3 regions of the Dehalobacter sp. MCB1 genome follow, and region 3 is predicted to be linked to each of the others. Evidence: riboswitches for the same ligand, from Rfam matches in the RefSeq annotation. Region 3 holds a riboswitch; each other region holds the start of a gene.
What was found. A riboswitch is a leader RNA that binds a small molecule or an ion and turns the genes downstream of it on or off. The one in region 3 is predicted to bind cobalamin.
Positions count from the first base shown of each region.

Region 1: it holds a riboswitch for cobalamin, as region 3 does, so the genes downstream of both, cobT (nicotinate-nucleotide--dimethylbenzimidazole phosphoribosyltransferase) here and A7K50_RS03790 (cobyrinate a,c-diamide synthase) in region 3, are expected to answer to the same signal.
Region 2: it holds a riboswitch for cobalamin, as region 3 does, so the genes downstream of both, A7K50_RS08075 (energy-coupling factor ABC transporter permease) here and A7K50_RS03790 (cobyrinate a,c-diamide synthase) in region 3, are expected to answer to the same signal.

Region 1 covers NZ_LXPC01000010.1:59,631-63,845, reverse strand. The annotation lists gene A7K50_RS06640 (hypothetical protein) at 1-382, opposite strand, end outside; gene A7K50_RS06635 (tetrahydromethanopterin S-methyltransferase subunit H) at 591-1,544, opposite strand; cobalamin riboswitch at 1,704-1,880, shown strand; gene cobT (nicotinate-nucleotide--dimethylbenzimidazole phosphoribosyltransferase) at 2,009-3,127, shown strand; gene A7K50_RS06625 (hypothetical protein) at 3,191-3,685, opposite strand; gene motA (flagellar motor stator protein MotA) at 4,050-4,215, shown strand, end outside.
Region 2 covers NZ_LXPC01000012.1:45,810-50,024, forward strand. The annotation lists gene A7K50_RS08060 (2-hydroxyacyl-CoA dehydratase) at 1-1,066, shown strand, start outside; gene A7K50_RS08065 (alpha/beta-type small acid-soluble spore protein) at 1,151-1,360, opposite strand; gene rlmH (23S rRNA (pseudouridine(1915)-N(3))-methyltransferase RlmH) at 1,505-1,984, shown strand; cobalamin riboswitch at 2,085-2,279, shown strand; gene A7K50_RS08075 (energy-coupling factor ABC transporter permease) at 2,411-3,151, shown strand; gene A7K50_RS08080 (energy-coupling factor ABC transporter substrate-binding protein) at 3,169-3,495, shown strand; gene cbiQ (cobalt ECF transporter T component CbiQ) at 3,479-4,215, shown strand, end outside.
Region 3 covers NZ_LXPC01000006.1:22,781-26,995, forward strand. The annotation lists gene A7K50_RS03775 (class I SAM-dependent methyltransferase) at 1-53, shown strand, start outside; gene A7K50_RS03780 (ABC transporter permease) at 79-858, opposite strand; gene A7K50_RS03785 (ABC transporter ATP-binding protein) at 893-1,864, opposite strand; cobalamin riboswitch at 2,027-2,203, shown strand; gene A7K50_RS03790 (cobyrinate a,c-diamide synthase) at 2,351-3,724, shown strand; gene A7K50_RS03795 (bifunctional adenosylcobinamide kinase/adenosylcobinamide-phosphate guanylyltransferase) at 3,837-4,215, shown strand, end outside.

The sequences.
Region 1 (4,215 bases), on a different contig from region 3:
AAGGTGTTTTAACGCCAATTGTTTTAAAACTTAGAAACGGCAGCTTAATCATTAACAACCATAATAAAATATATAGGACGATTCTCATCCCTTGAAATACGGGTGCTTGAAGAATTTGAGCAAAGACACCTAAATGATCTGTATTTATCCCTACAAGATTGCCTAGAAATAACTCCTCACAGAAATAAAAGCCAATAAATATTGCGATAAGTGCGATAAATATTCCCCATATTTGTCTGGCATTTAACTGTTTTACCTGATAAAGTGTTTTAGACAAAAACGTTTCAAATGTGCCGAAGCATATTATGATCACTGCTCCTAAAATGGTTCCTAAAGCAGTACCACAAGCTATCCCTATTAAGATTCCGTATTTTGCAATCATATTATTGCCCTCACTTTTATCCGATTACAACACCAGTACCAATATATGGAAATGTATAGTCAAAAATTACTCCTTGTGGAATATTGGAAATAATTTCTAATATACAAATATATAAACAGCTCCTTCCAGGCAGTATCCTTAACAGGATCACTTCAGAAAGGAGCTGTTGTCCTATACATTCACTTACAAAATGTACAATAACTGTGTTTTATTTGGTTTTATCAAATTCTGTCAGTTTCTGAGCAAAATCACCATAAAATCTATACAGCGGATGTGTTGGACTAGCCGGCAGCTCCCCGCTTTCATCATATGCTAAGGTAGAAACCATCAGCGAAGCTGCAGCTACAGCAGGCAGTACGCTTGGCGCCCCTTTGATCGGCCCATAAAATAGGAAATCGCTCCACAGGACGGCCGATACTGCATGCACTGCAGCATTTATGGCGGAAAAGCCTTCCCCACCCCACATTTCCCGGCTTTCTTTCCACATATACGTCCCATTAGCAGGGGCTGATCCAACCGGCCAGCCGGTTTCCGCTTTGATTTGTTTACCTGCCAGGGCTGAAAAAGAAATAGACGGAAGATTCATTACGGTCGTATCGATTAAGACTGAGGAAAAATCTTTTGCTCCAATGGCTGTCAGCATTTCACGGCATGCCTGTACCCTGCCGGAAGGAGTCTGGTTCGTTTCATCGAAGACCTGCAGGACCACGTGTTTGATTCCCAATTCTTTTAATACCGCTGCCTGGCCGATCATGTCTTTATCCCAAGGTGTAATGCTGTTATATAAAATTTTGTCCTGAATACCAAGGCTGGCAGCATATTCTGCCGTATCAAGACGCGCTTTTTCGCCCCAAATGTCAATAGCAAAAGGGCGGTTGCTGATTGTAAGGTAAAAATCAATATATTCCTTCATCTCATCTGCGGAAACCGCTGTCATAGCGACTATGGCAGGTATCCCTGTCTGATCGGACAGCTCTTCCTGCCTGAGAATGTATAAACGGGCTTTTTCACGATCAAATTTCCTGTCACGGCGGCTTTCTAGAATACGGTCTCCGTTATGAAATATTGAGGATATAAGCAGAGGCGGATTATCTCCAGGTTGGCCACCGATAATCATGTCACAGATACGGCAAACTTTTGGTGTTAAGTCATATTTAAACATTTTTTCTCCAATATCTCTTTGGATGATTTAGCAATCGTATTATACCATATATTATTGTAAATAACCATTATTTAACAGCAATTGCCAGATTGAGCGATTATTAAAAATTAATTTGACTTGACTTTATTTATGATTTTCGTTATCTTAATAGAAGTTGAATATATGTATACAATCTTAGGTGCCCCACTAAGGGGAGAATAGGAAAATCGGTCTAATCCGATACGGACCCACCACTGTATAGACGAGTCCCCGCTGATCCACTGGCGTATGCTGGGAAGGTGCGTTCAGGACGTTTGAGTCTGAGTCAGGAGGCCTGCCTAAGAGGTAAAAGTCTTTCCTGGGTAATGGAAAGCGGCGGTGATGACGGCAAAATCCCGACCACAAGAAAATTTGTGGTGGGGTTTTATTTTTTATCGGCTACGGATGGCCTAACAAATAATTTTATTTAATTGGAGGTTTTTTAAATGAGCAGCCTTACAAAATTTCATGGTTTGGAAAATCTGAAAAATGCGACTGGGCAGGAACTTGAAACTGCGTTACAAGAACTGATGGGCGGAATCAAAGCGCTCGATCAGGAAGCTTTGGCAGGTATGAAAAGCCGTGTAGATGCGAAAATTAAGCCCCTCGGAAGCTTAGGTGTCTTAGAGGATATTGCACAACAGCTCGCAGGCATATTTGGCACTACACACCCCCAAATCAATAAAAAAGCAGTCCTGCTTATGGCCGGAGATCATGGTGTTGTCGTCGAAGGCGTCAGTGCTGCACCTCAGGAAATCACGAAACAAATGTTCTATAGTTACCTAAATGGCGGTGCAGGCATCAATGTCCTCGCCCGGAACGCCGGAGCAGATGTTATTTGTACGGATATCGGCATTGCCACCCCATTCGACGCTCCTGAACTTATGGCCTACCGGGTTAAAAACGGAACAGACAATATGGCGAAAGGACCGGCAATGACCCGTCAAGAGGCCATACTTGCAATACTGACTGGTGCAAGGATTGCCGCCAATGCGATTGACTCTGGTGTTAATCTGTTAGCAACAGGTGAAGTCGGTATTGGCAATACAACACCGAGCGCTGCCTTAATCTCTGTGTTTACCGGTCACTCTGTTGAGGATGTTACTGGCCGCGGAACGGGCTTAAAAGATGATGCCCTGATTAATAAGCAAAACGTGATTAAATGCGCAATCGAAATTAATCAGTGTGACCCTGCCTCGCCGATTGATACCCTGGCTAAAATTGGTGGACTCGAAATTGCTGCGCTCGTTGGAGCAATCCTCGAAGCTTCCTATCAACATGTACCGATTATCCTCGATGGCATCATTTCATCTGCTGCAGCAATAACCGCAGCAAAACTGGCACCCCTATCCACTTCCTATATGATTGCTTCTCATAGTTCAGAAGAGCTTGGACAGCATCTAGCTCTTCATCAGCTTGGGCTCAAACCTAGACTTGACTTCCATATGAGACTTGGAGAAGGCACAGGTGCCGCCTTGATGTTCCCGATGGTCGAGGCAGCCCTTAAAGTCGCTGATGAAATGGCCACATTTGAACAAGCTGCAGTTACCACTGGAGACTTCTAAAATCTGCAAAGAAAGATAAAAAAGACATGTAGGGCATAATCCGTTCATGTCTTTTTTGCATATTCATCGATATTCAATAAGCCTTTCATTTTTCTTTTGTTCAAGATTATATTTTAAATCTGCGACACGCTGGACATAACCATCAGGATCATATAAGCCGCCGTCTTCTACCATCTTAAGAATGTCTTCAAGGCCGTAGTGATTAGATAACAGCATCAGATCAAAGACAAACTCATCGGCATAGCCTTGATCAACCCAGTAATTTCTGTAATATGCCAACTTCTCTATGTCTGACTTTGCAGTAGTGATTTGGATATTATTAATTCCTTCGGCTCGATAAACTGCCAAAACCAATTCATACGACAAATCATTTTCTTTACAAAGATTAAAGATAATGCCCTGGGGGTCATTCGGCAAAATGACATAAATCACGGAAATCTCCTGCGCAGTAGCAGACATTCCTTCTGCTTGTTGAACGGAGTGAGAGCAAACATATACAAGGATAACAATAGGAATGATAACGAATAAGCTACGACTAAAACCTTTTCTAACAAACATGATGCCCACCCCTTGCTTATTAAATTTTCTAGTTATTCAGAATACTAAAGCCCCTTTCAAGAATCAAGACCTTAAAATATAAATTAGTGTGTATTAGACAATATTCTTAATATTCTGATATTATTATATCATAAATATTTTGTCCGATATATATCATTATCTTAGGATCAATATTTATTTTATAGCTATATGTTTCTTTTTGATAATATATGCTGTCTGTTAAAAACTAATAAATATTTTCTAAAAATGACAGTATTCTCTAATATTTTCTATTAATGAGCTGGTTAAAAAATCTGCATAATGATACAATATTTTTATAATTCGCAGACTATCTGTAGATAAAAATTTAATAAAGGGTGTAAGAATGGACATTTTTTTAATTATTGGAATCGTTGTAGGCGCTCTTGCCGTAGTCGTAGGCATGATTGTCAAAGGAGCCAATGTAGCTGTGCTGTTGAATCCAGCTGCGGCCATTATTATTCTGATCGGGACAACTGCAGCCGTGATGAACTCATTCCCAAGAAAAGAAT
Region 2 (4,215 bases), on a different contig from region 3:
CCGTAAAGCCTTAAAAGATGCCGGCATGGAACAGATTCCGGTTATTTCCCTTAATGCCGGCGGTCTCGAATCCAATCCCGGGTTCAAACTTTCCATGAAGATGATCAAACGTTGCGTGATGGCTACGGTTTATGGCGATCTGCTGATGCGCGTAACTAATGCCATACGACCCTATGAGAAAAATAAAGGAGAAACGAATGATCTTCTGGCCAAATGGCTGAAGAAACTAAAGCCGACCCTGACTGCGATGAACCTGCGGGAATATCACCGAAATATCCGCCGAATTATCAAGGACTTTGATCATATTGAGATCCTGGATGTTAAGAAACCAAAGGTCGGGGTGGTTGGGGAGATCCTCGTCAAATTTCATCCATTTGCCAATAATTTTATTGTGGATGTTCTGGAAAAGGAAGGCGCCGAAGCCGTTCTGCCGGATCTGATGGATTTCTTTATGTACTGTGCGTATGGAACAATATTCAGAAGAAAAGAACTCGCTGGCTCACTGAAAAGCGAGCTTATCAGCCGCTATATTATCTGGCGATTGGAAAACTACCGCCGGGTAATGAAACGCACTTTGGCAAAGAGCAACCGTTTCCATCCTCCCAAATCGATTTATGAGTTGGCCGATATGGCCGGCAAGATCATGCATCTCGGACATCAGACCGGTGAAGGCTGGTTCCTGACCGCAGAAATGCTGGAACTGATAGAAAGCGGAGCAACAAACGTTGCCTGTCTGCAGCCGTTTGCCTGCCTGCCAAATCATATCACGGGTAAAGGGATGGTCCGCGAACTTAAACGGCACTACCCGCTGGCGAATATTGTGCCAATCGATTACGATCCGGGTGCCAGCCAGGTGAATCAGATCAACAGAATTAAACTGATGCTTTCAGTCGCTTTCAAAAATATGGAGAGGTCGGAAGCACTCAATAATGCCAATACGAACGATAGAAACAAAATGAATAACAACGCCGGGCAAATGCAATCTGCACCCGGCGAGGAAGCGGCAGCTTTGCATAACACTGAAGAAGGTACAGAGCAGTCGTATTCCGAACAGAAGATTATATAACAAAAAACCTCTTCAGTATTGTAGGCTGAAGAAGTTTTGAATATTTATTGAAGTAGATTAGGAATACTAAATGAGTCCGTTATTCTATTTCATCTGCTGTTTGGCATAGGCGATCATTTTTTTGACCATCTGGCCGCCGATCGGGCCTCCTTCCAGACCATTCTGTCTGGCAGTAACATCGCCTTTATAGTGATCGTTATTTTCCCTTACAAAATCAAGATGGCCGATTTCAGCCGCAGCCTCCATTTTTAGATTCTGCAGCAGCTTTTTTTTGCTTTCACTTGTTTTACTCATTTTTTTTCACCTCCATCAATATTATTGACACTTTTGAAAAAAATCTTCATTGTAAATAATCCAATATCAGAGAGATTTAACCTTCAAGTTTTTGATTGCAAATGTTTGGACGCAAACATAGTGACTGGAGTTGGAGAAAACATGCTGCAGATCAAAGTTCTAGCGGTAGGGAAAATCAAAGAAAATTATTTAAAAGAAGGGCTGAAGGAATACGCCAAGCGTCTTAGCGCGTACATCCGGCTTGAGATGATTGAAGTTGAGGACGAACCATGCCCCGAAAGGGCATCAGCTGCCGACGAAGTAAGAGTAAAACAGAAAGAAGCTGAAAAGGTTCTTAAATTAATTTCACCTCAGGATTATGTGGTTTTGCTGGATCTTCTGGGGAAGGAACTTTCTTCACCCGAACTTGCCGTTTTGTTTGATGAAAAAGGGCTTTCAGGCCAGAGCCGGATCACTTTTGTGATTGGCGGATCTCTCGGTACGGCAGATGAAATCCGAAAACGCGCCGATTACCGGTGGTCGTTCTCGAAGCTTACCTTTCCGCACCAGATGATCAGGCTTATCCTGCTGGAGCAGATTTACCGGGCGTGCAAGATTAGCAAAGGGGAACCCTACCACAAATAGAATTGATGGAGGTAAAGATACTTCAATTAATATGTTCAAGGCTAAAGTAAAAATAATATTGATTCCTTGTCGAAAGAGCGATATAATGAATCAGGATTAAAACTGAATAGGCAGAACAGGTGTTGAATGAAGCTGATAAGCGTATCATTCAATGAATAAGGAAAGTCGGGTAGAAGCCCGCGCGGTCACGCCGCTGTGAAAGTGGAGTTCTTCAGGTATACCACTGGGAAACTGGGAAGGTCTGAAGATCGATGATGCTTAAGCCAGAAGACCTACCTGTTTTAGTGTCTCACCATATACTCTACGAGTGATAGAGAGGGGGATGTATGTGCAAGACTACCGAGGAAAACTTCCTAGCATATGAGCCTCTCGACGTAAGATGTTGAGAGGTTTTTTGTTTCATATCTTATATAGGAGAGTTTGACGATGATAAATAAAAAGATTTGGATAATGGGTCTCGTACTTATGTTTATGTTCTTGCCCCAGCAGACATATGCCATGCATATCATGGAGGGCTTCCTTCCTGCGGGTTGGTGTATTACTTGGGGTGCTTTGGCAATACCTTTTGTTCTGGCTGGTTTTTTTTCTATCAGAAGAACTGTTGGAGAGCATCCCAAAACATTAATGCTTTTGGCGATGGCAGGTGCCTTTGCTTTTGTTTTGTCTTCCCTGAAGATTCCTTCCGTTACAGGAAGCAGTTCGCATCCTACAGGGGTTGGTTTTGGCGCTATCTTGTTCGGACCGACCGCAATGGCCGTAATTGGCTTGATCATACTGCTGTTTCAGGCTGTCTTACTGGCCCATGGCGGATTGACAACATTGGGGGCAAATACTTTTTCGATGGGCATTGTGGGGCCGCTGGTAGCTTTTGCTACATACAAAATGGTGAAGAAAGCAAATGGACCGCAGTGGCTTGCTGTGTTTCTCGCTGCCGCACTTGGGGATTTATTGACTTACGTCACGACATCGGTGCAGCTTGCACTGGCGTTTCCAGCTGAAACAGGCGGCGTTATGGCATCACTTACCAAGTTTCTAGGTATTTTTGCCTTAACGCAAGTACCATTGGCGATCAGTGAAGGTATTTTGACTGTGCTGATATTTAAGGCGATTTCATCCTATGCAGGGGATGAGCTTAAAGACTTAAAAATACTTTCAAAGGAGGTCTGAAAGTGTCTGTAGAAACGATGAAACCGAAGAATAAAAATCGGGTTATCATCACAAATATTATTTTAATTACGATTGTCATAGCGCTTGCCGTTATACCCCTCATTGTGCAAAAAAATGCGGAGTTTGCTGGGGCTGACAGCCAAGCTGAACAAGCTATAGCAGAACTTAACGGGAATTACCAGGCCTGGTTCTCACCAATTTGGGAGCCGCCTAGCGGAGAAATTGAAAGCTTGTTGTTTGCGCTTCAGGCAGCTGTCGGAGCAGGTGTTTTGGGCTACGGGTTAGGTTATCTGCGGGGTCGTAAGAAAAAGGAAGAATCGGTAAACAATGATTTACATCGATAAATACGCTTATTTATCCAGGCTTAAACAAACGAATCCATTGAAAAAGCTAGTCTTAGCCGTTTTGGTTTTGGGGGTCTGTCTCTGGGCTGATTCCGTTGCGGTGTCAATCTTGACGCTCCTGATCATGGGCTGGTATACCGTTTGCAAAGGCGGTACACCTGTTAGAATTTTTATTAGACTTATGCTTGTCCCACTTTCCTTTTTAGTGATCGGCGTTTTAACCATTGCGGTCAATGTTTCAGGGGACAAAGATGTTTTTGTATTCTCTGTATATGCATTTGGCATGTATATCGGGGTGTCGCAGTCCGGTATTTTAAGTGCGGCAAATCTGTTTTTTAAAGCGCTTGGCGCGGTTTCCTGTCTGTATTATTTATCGCTGAGTACACCAATGGTAGACCTGTTGGCAGTTCTTCGGAAGCTTAAAGTTCCAAGACTGATGGTTGAATTGATGGGACTGATCTACCGGTTTATTTTTGTATTTTTAGAAATGGCAGACACCATGTTTACGGCGCAGAATTCTCGCTTGGGCTATGCGGGGCTTTCCTCCGGATACCGTTCATTGGCGGCTCTGGCTTCGTCACTTTTTATCCGGTCTTATCAGAGGGCGGATGAACTGTATATTGCGCTTGAAGCCAGGGGATATGACGGTGAGCTCAGTGTGATCCATGAGCAGGCGGAGACCCATTGGACAGAATATATTCCGATTATGCTGATTAACCT
Region 3 (4,215 bases):
AAACGATCATAGGGAAGATTGCCTGTATATGTTGGAAAGTTGCAGCCGTCTAGATTCCCAGAAACGAAAAAGAGTTCATTATTGAATAAGTTTCTTTTTTACCATGACCAGCGGGAAAGGCAATGTCAGCAGCGTAACGGCTAAGAGCCAGATGATATGGCCGGTGATTGCTGGAGTAACCTGTCCCAGAACCAGTGGACGCACCGTTTCAACCGTATGGTACAGCGGCGTCAGCCACGGAAGAAAACGAATGGCGGCGGGCAAGCTTTCAATCGGAAAAAAGATTCCGGCAAACAGAAACATTGGAGAAATCAACAGCGTGAAAAAATAGCCGAAAGAGTCGTAATTGGGAGCGAGACTCGTCCAAATTAAAGAGAGATTGGAAAAAATGACGGACATGAGGATCAGTGGGACAAAGATGAGCAGGGCATACAGGGAGTGGACAATGCCGAATAAAGCGACGACAATAAAGAAAACCGCACCGTAAAGAGCACCTTTGAACGTGCCGTACAGGATTTCGCCGAGGATGATGTCGTCCATGCTTACCGGCGTAACCACCATGCTGTGAAATATTTTCTCCTTGGACATCCGGGTATAGCTGTTGTAGGTCATCTCATAAGTTACAGCAAACATCGCTGAAGAAGCGATCAGCCCCGGAGCCAGAAAATCAAGGTAGGAAAGCCCGTTGATCTGCGTAATATAAACACCCAGACCAAAGCCCATGGCCCAGAGATAAAGCAGCGGCTCCAGAAAGTTAAACATGATATTAGCTTTCCATGTTTTACCGAAAACCTTCAGATTCCGTACGAATACCTTAAAGGTCAGCACGGGGTTAAGATCGAGCTTAATTATTTTCATCCTATTATCCTCCATATCATTAACGGTTTTGAGATTATTTCTCAAAACCGCCGCGGACACCATGCAGCGTTTCGCCGGTCAGTTTTAGAAAAACATCTTCGAGATTTGTAGGTCTCAGGCGCTGATAGCTGACAGGAAGGTGTTCACCGGCAATTCTTTGATTCAGGTTGTCAGCCATAGCTGGTCCGAGATCAGAATAGAGAACCAGATCATCACCAATTTGCTGATAAGATTTCAGCCACTCAGCGCTCCAGTTCAGGAGCTTATTTTGCATATCCGGACTCACTCCGAGTTCCAGCGCATATGCACCGACATGCTTATCAATAAGATCTTTCGGTACACCTTGCTCAAGGATTTTGCCCTGATTGATGATGATCAGTCGGTCACAGAGATGACTGGCTTCTTCAAGATAGTGTGTTGTCAGGAGCATGGTCGTACCGCTTTCTTTTAACTGCCGCAGACGCTGCCAGACCATATGACGGGCGTACGGATCAAGCCCGGTGGTTGGCTCATCGAGAATCAATAGCTCCGGACGGTTGATCAACGCACGGCCGATTGTCAGACGTCGTTTCATGCCGCCGGACAGCTCGTCGACGACCGCATTGGCTTTACTTCGAAGATCCATAAAGTCCAGGATTTCCAAAGCCCGTTCCCTGGCAATACTTCTCGGCAGTCGGTAATAGGAGGCGTAGACCAGCAGGTTTTCCAGAATCGTCAGTTCCGGGTCAAGGTTGTCTTCCTGAGCAACAACACCGAGACGTGCTTTAATTTCCCGGGAATGCTCCGAAATATCCTGGCTGAAAACCGTCAGGCGGCCCTCAGTTCGGGGTGACAAGCCAAAGACCATCCTGGCCAGGGATGTTTTGCCGGCGCCGTTTGGGCCAAGAAGTCCAAAACACTCTCCTTGCCGGACAGTAAAAGAGATCGTGTCAACGGCAGTGAAATCTCCGAACCGTTTCGTTAGATTTTGGGCTGAAATGATATCGGCTGGAAGAGAATAAGACATGAGAGGGTACCTCCGTGGATTGCTGTTCTTTTTCCCTAGCGTATCAAAAGGAGGGCAGAAGGGCAAGGCCGCATCTGTGAAAATATCATGTAGGAGAAGGCTGGGAAGAGAAGGCTATATACTGTCCAGTAGATTGCGGGTGGACACGTTGTGCGTCTTCTGATATAATGTAATCGCTTAGGTTGCATTATTTTGCAATAATAGGGAAACAGGTGAAATACCTGTACGGTCCCGCCGCCGTAAGGTGGAGCAGATTCAAAGTTGCCACTGTTTACAATGGGAAGGCTGAATTTGCTTTGAAACCGAGTCGGAAGACCTGCCTGAGCCGTTTTGCACTGTTTTCACGGAGGATGAAAGGTGTAGCATACGAATCGTGCAGAAGTGTTTGAGACTGTTTGCAGATTTTGTAAGTAAAACCTCTTCCAACCGCCGGTTAGAGAGGTTTTTTGATGTCCATGGAGCTTCGATAGAAATGGAGAACAAGTCATGAAAGCCGTTATTCCACGTATTATGTTTGCGGCTGCAGGCAGCAGCAGCGGCAAGACGACAATTACCTGCGCGGTATTACAAGCGCTTTTGGAGCAAGGGGTTCATCCTGCTGCGTTTAAATGCGGGCCGGACTATATTGATCCGATGTTTCACACCGAAGTCATCGGGACAAACTCACGAAATCTGGATCTATTTATGTTATCGGAAGAGGTTTGCCGGTATTTGCTGGTCAAGAATTCCGAGCAGGCCCAAGTCGCTGTTTTAGAAGGGGTAATGGGCTATTATGACGGGCTTGGCATTGGCAGTACCGTGGCAAGCTCTTACCATTTGGCGGTAGCAACGCAAACGCCGGTGATCCTGATTGTCAATTGTGCCGGTTCAGCAATCTCAATTGCAGCCTTGATTCAGGGATTTTGCCGTTTCAGACCGGACAACGGGATCAAGGGCGTTATTCTAAATAATCTTACACCTTCCCTATATCCGCAATATAAGGAAATGATCGAAAAAGAGACGGATATCCAGGTGGTCGGTTACTTTCCGAAACTCAAAGAATGTGCACTGGAAAGCAGACATCTTGGATTAATTACAGCATCAGAAGTGAAAGACCTTCAGCAAAAAATGAAATTTCTGGCCATACAGGCCAGAGAATCCATTGATTTGAACCAGCTGCTGCGTATTGCAGGCGGGGCCGCGGAAATAGACTATTATGAGGCCGCGATTGAGAAAATCTCTGCTGTCAAAGTCGCCGTAGCCAGAGATAAAGCTTTCTGTTTTTATTACCAGGACAGCCTCGAACTTTTGGAAACATTGGGAGCTGAACTGCAGTATTTTAGCCCGCTTGAGGATCAAGCCGTACCTGAATGCGACGGACTGATTCTCGGCGGCGGTTACCCGGAATTATATACCGAACAACTGGCTGGGAATACATCAATGCTGTCAAGTATCAGGCAGGTTCTTGCTAAAAATACTCCCTGCATAGCCGAGTGCGGCGGGTTTATGTATTTATTGAACCGTATTGCTGACAAGGACGGCAAACCTTATCCGATGGCAGGATATTTAGAAGGGGACGCTGTACTGACGGATAAACTGAACCGTTTCGGTTATATCACGCTGACGGCGCAAAAGGATAACCTGCTGTGCGGCAAAGGCGGCAAGATCAACGCGCATGAATTTCATTATTCGGATTCAACAGCCAATGGCGGCGGTTTTACGGCAGTCAATTCATCAGGGAGCAAAATGTGGGACTGCATCCATGCCGATGAGAACCTCGTTGCCGGCTATCCCCACCTTCATCTCTGGGGAAACCCTGAGTTTGCACGTTCGTTTATCCGGAGATGCAGCGACTTTCAGGCTGCCAGGATGGGTTCGTAAGGTGTGCGTAAACAGGAAAAATTTGAATCATTTGCTGAACGGAACGATAGCTGATATAAAACGACAACTGATATGAAGGGATATTTTTGTGAAAGGAAAGAGGCGGTAAGTAATGTTGGCTTTGGTTAGCGGAGGCGTTGCCAGTGGAAAGTCTGAAATAGCGGAAAATTTGGCTGTCAGCCTGAATACAGGAAAGATGGCCTATATCGCAACGATGACTGCCTCAGACGAAGAATGCCGCAACCGGGTTGTCAAGCACCGTCGGATGCGGGACGGCAAAGGGTTCGACACCTTCGAGTTTTCTTACGGACTTTCCGAGAAAATCCCTATTTTAAGCGGCTGCGATACCGCTTTACTCGAGTGTATGGGCAACCTGATTGCCAATGAAATGTATCTGCAGAAGCGCAGCCCGCAGGATGCCATTGATTGCATCAGTAATGATATTCGGCTGCTAGCGGCGACTGTACCGAATACCGTCATCGTAACCAGCA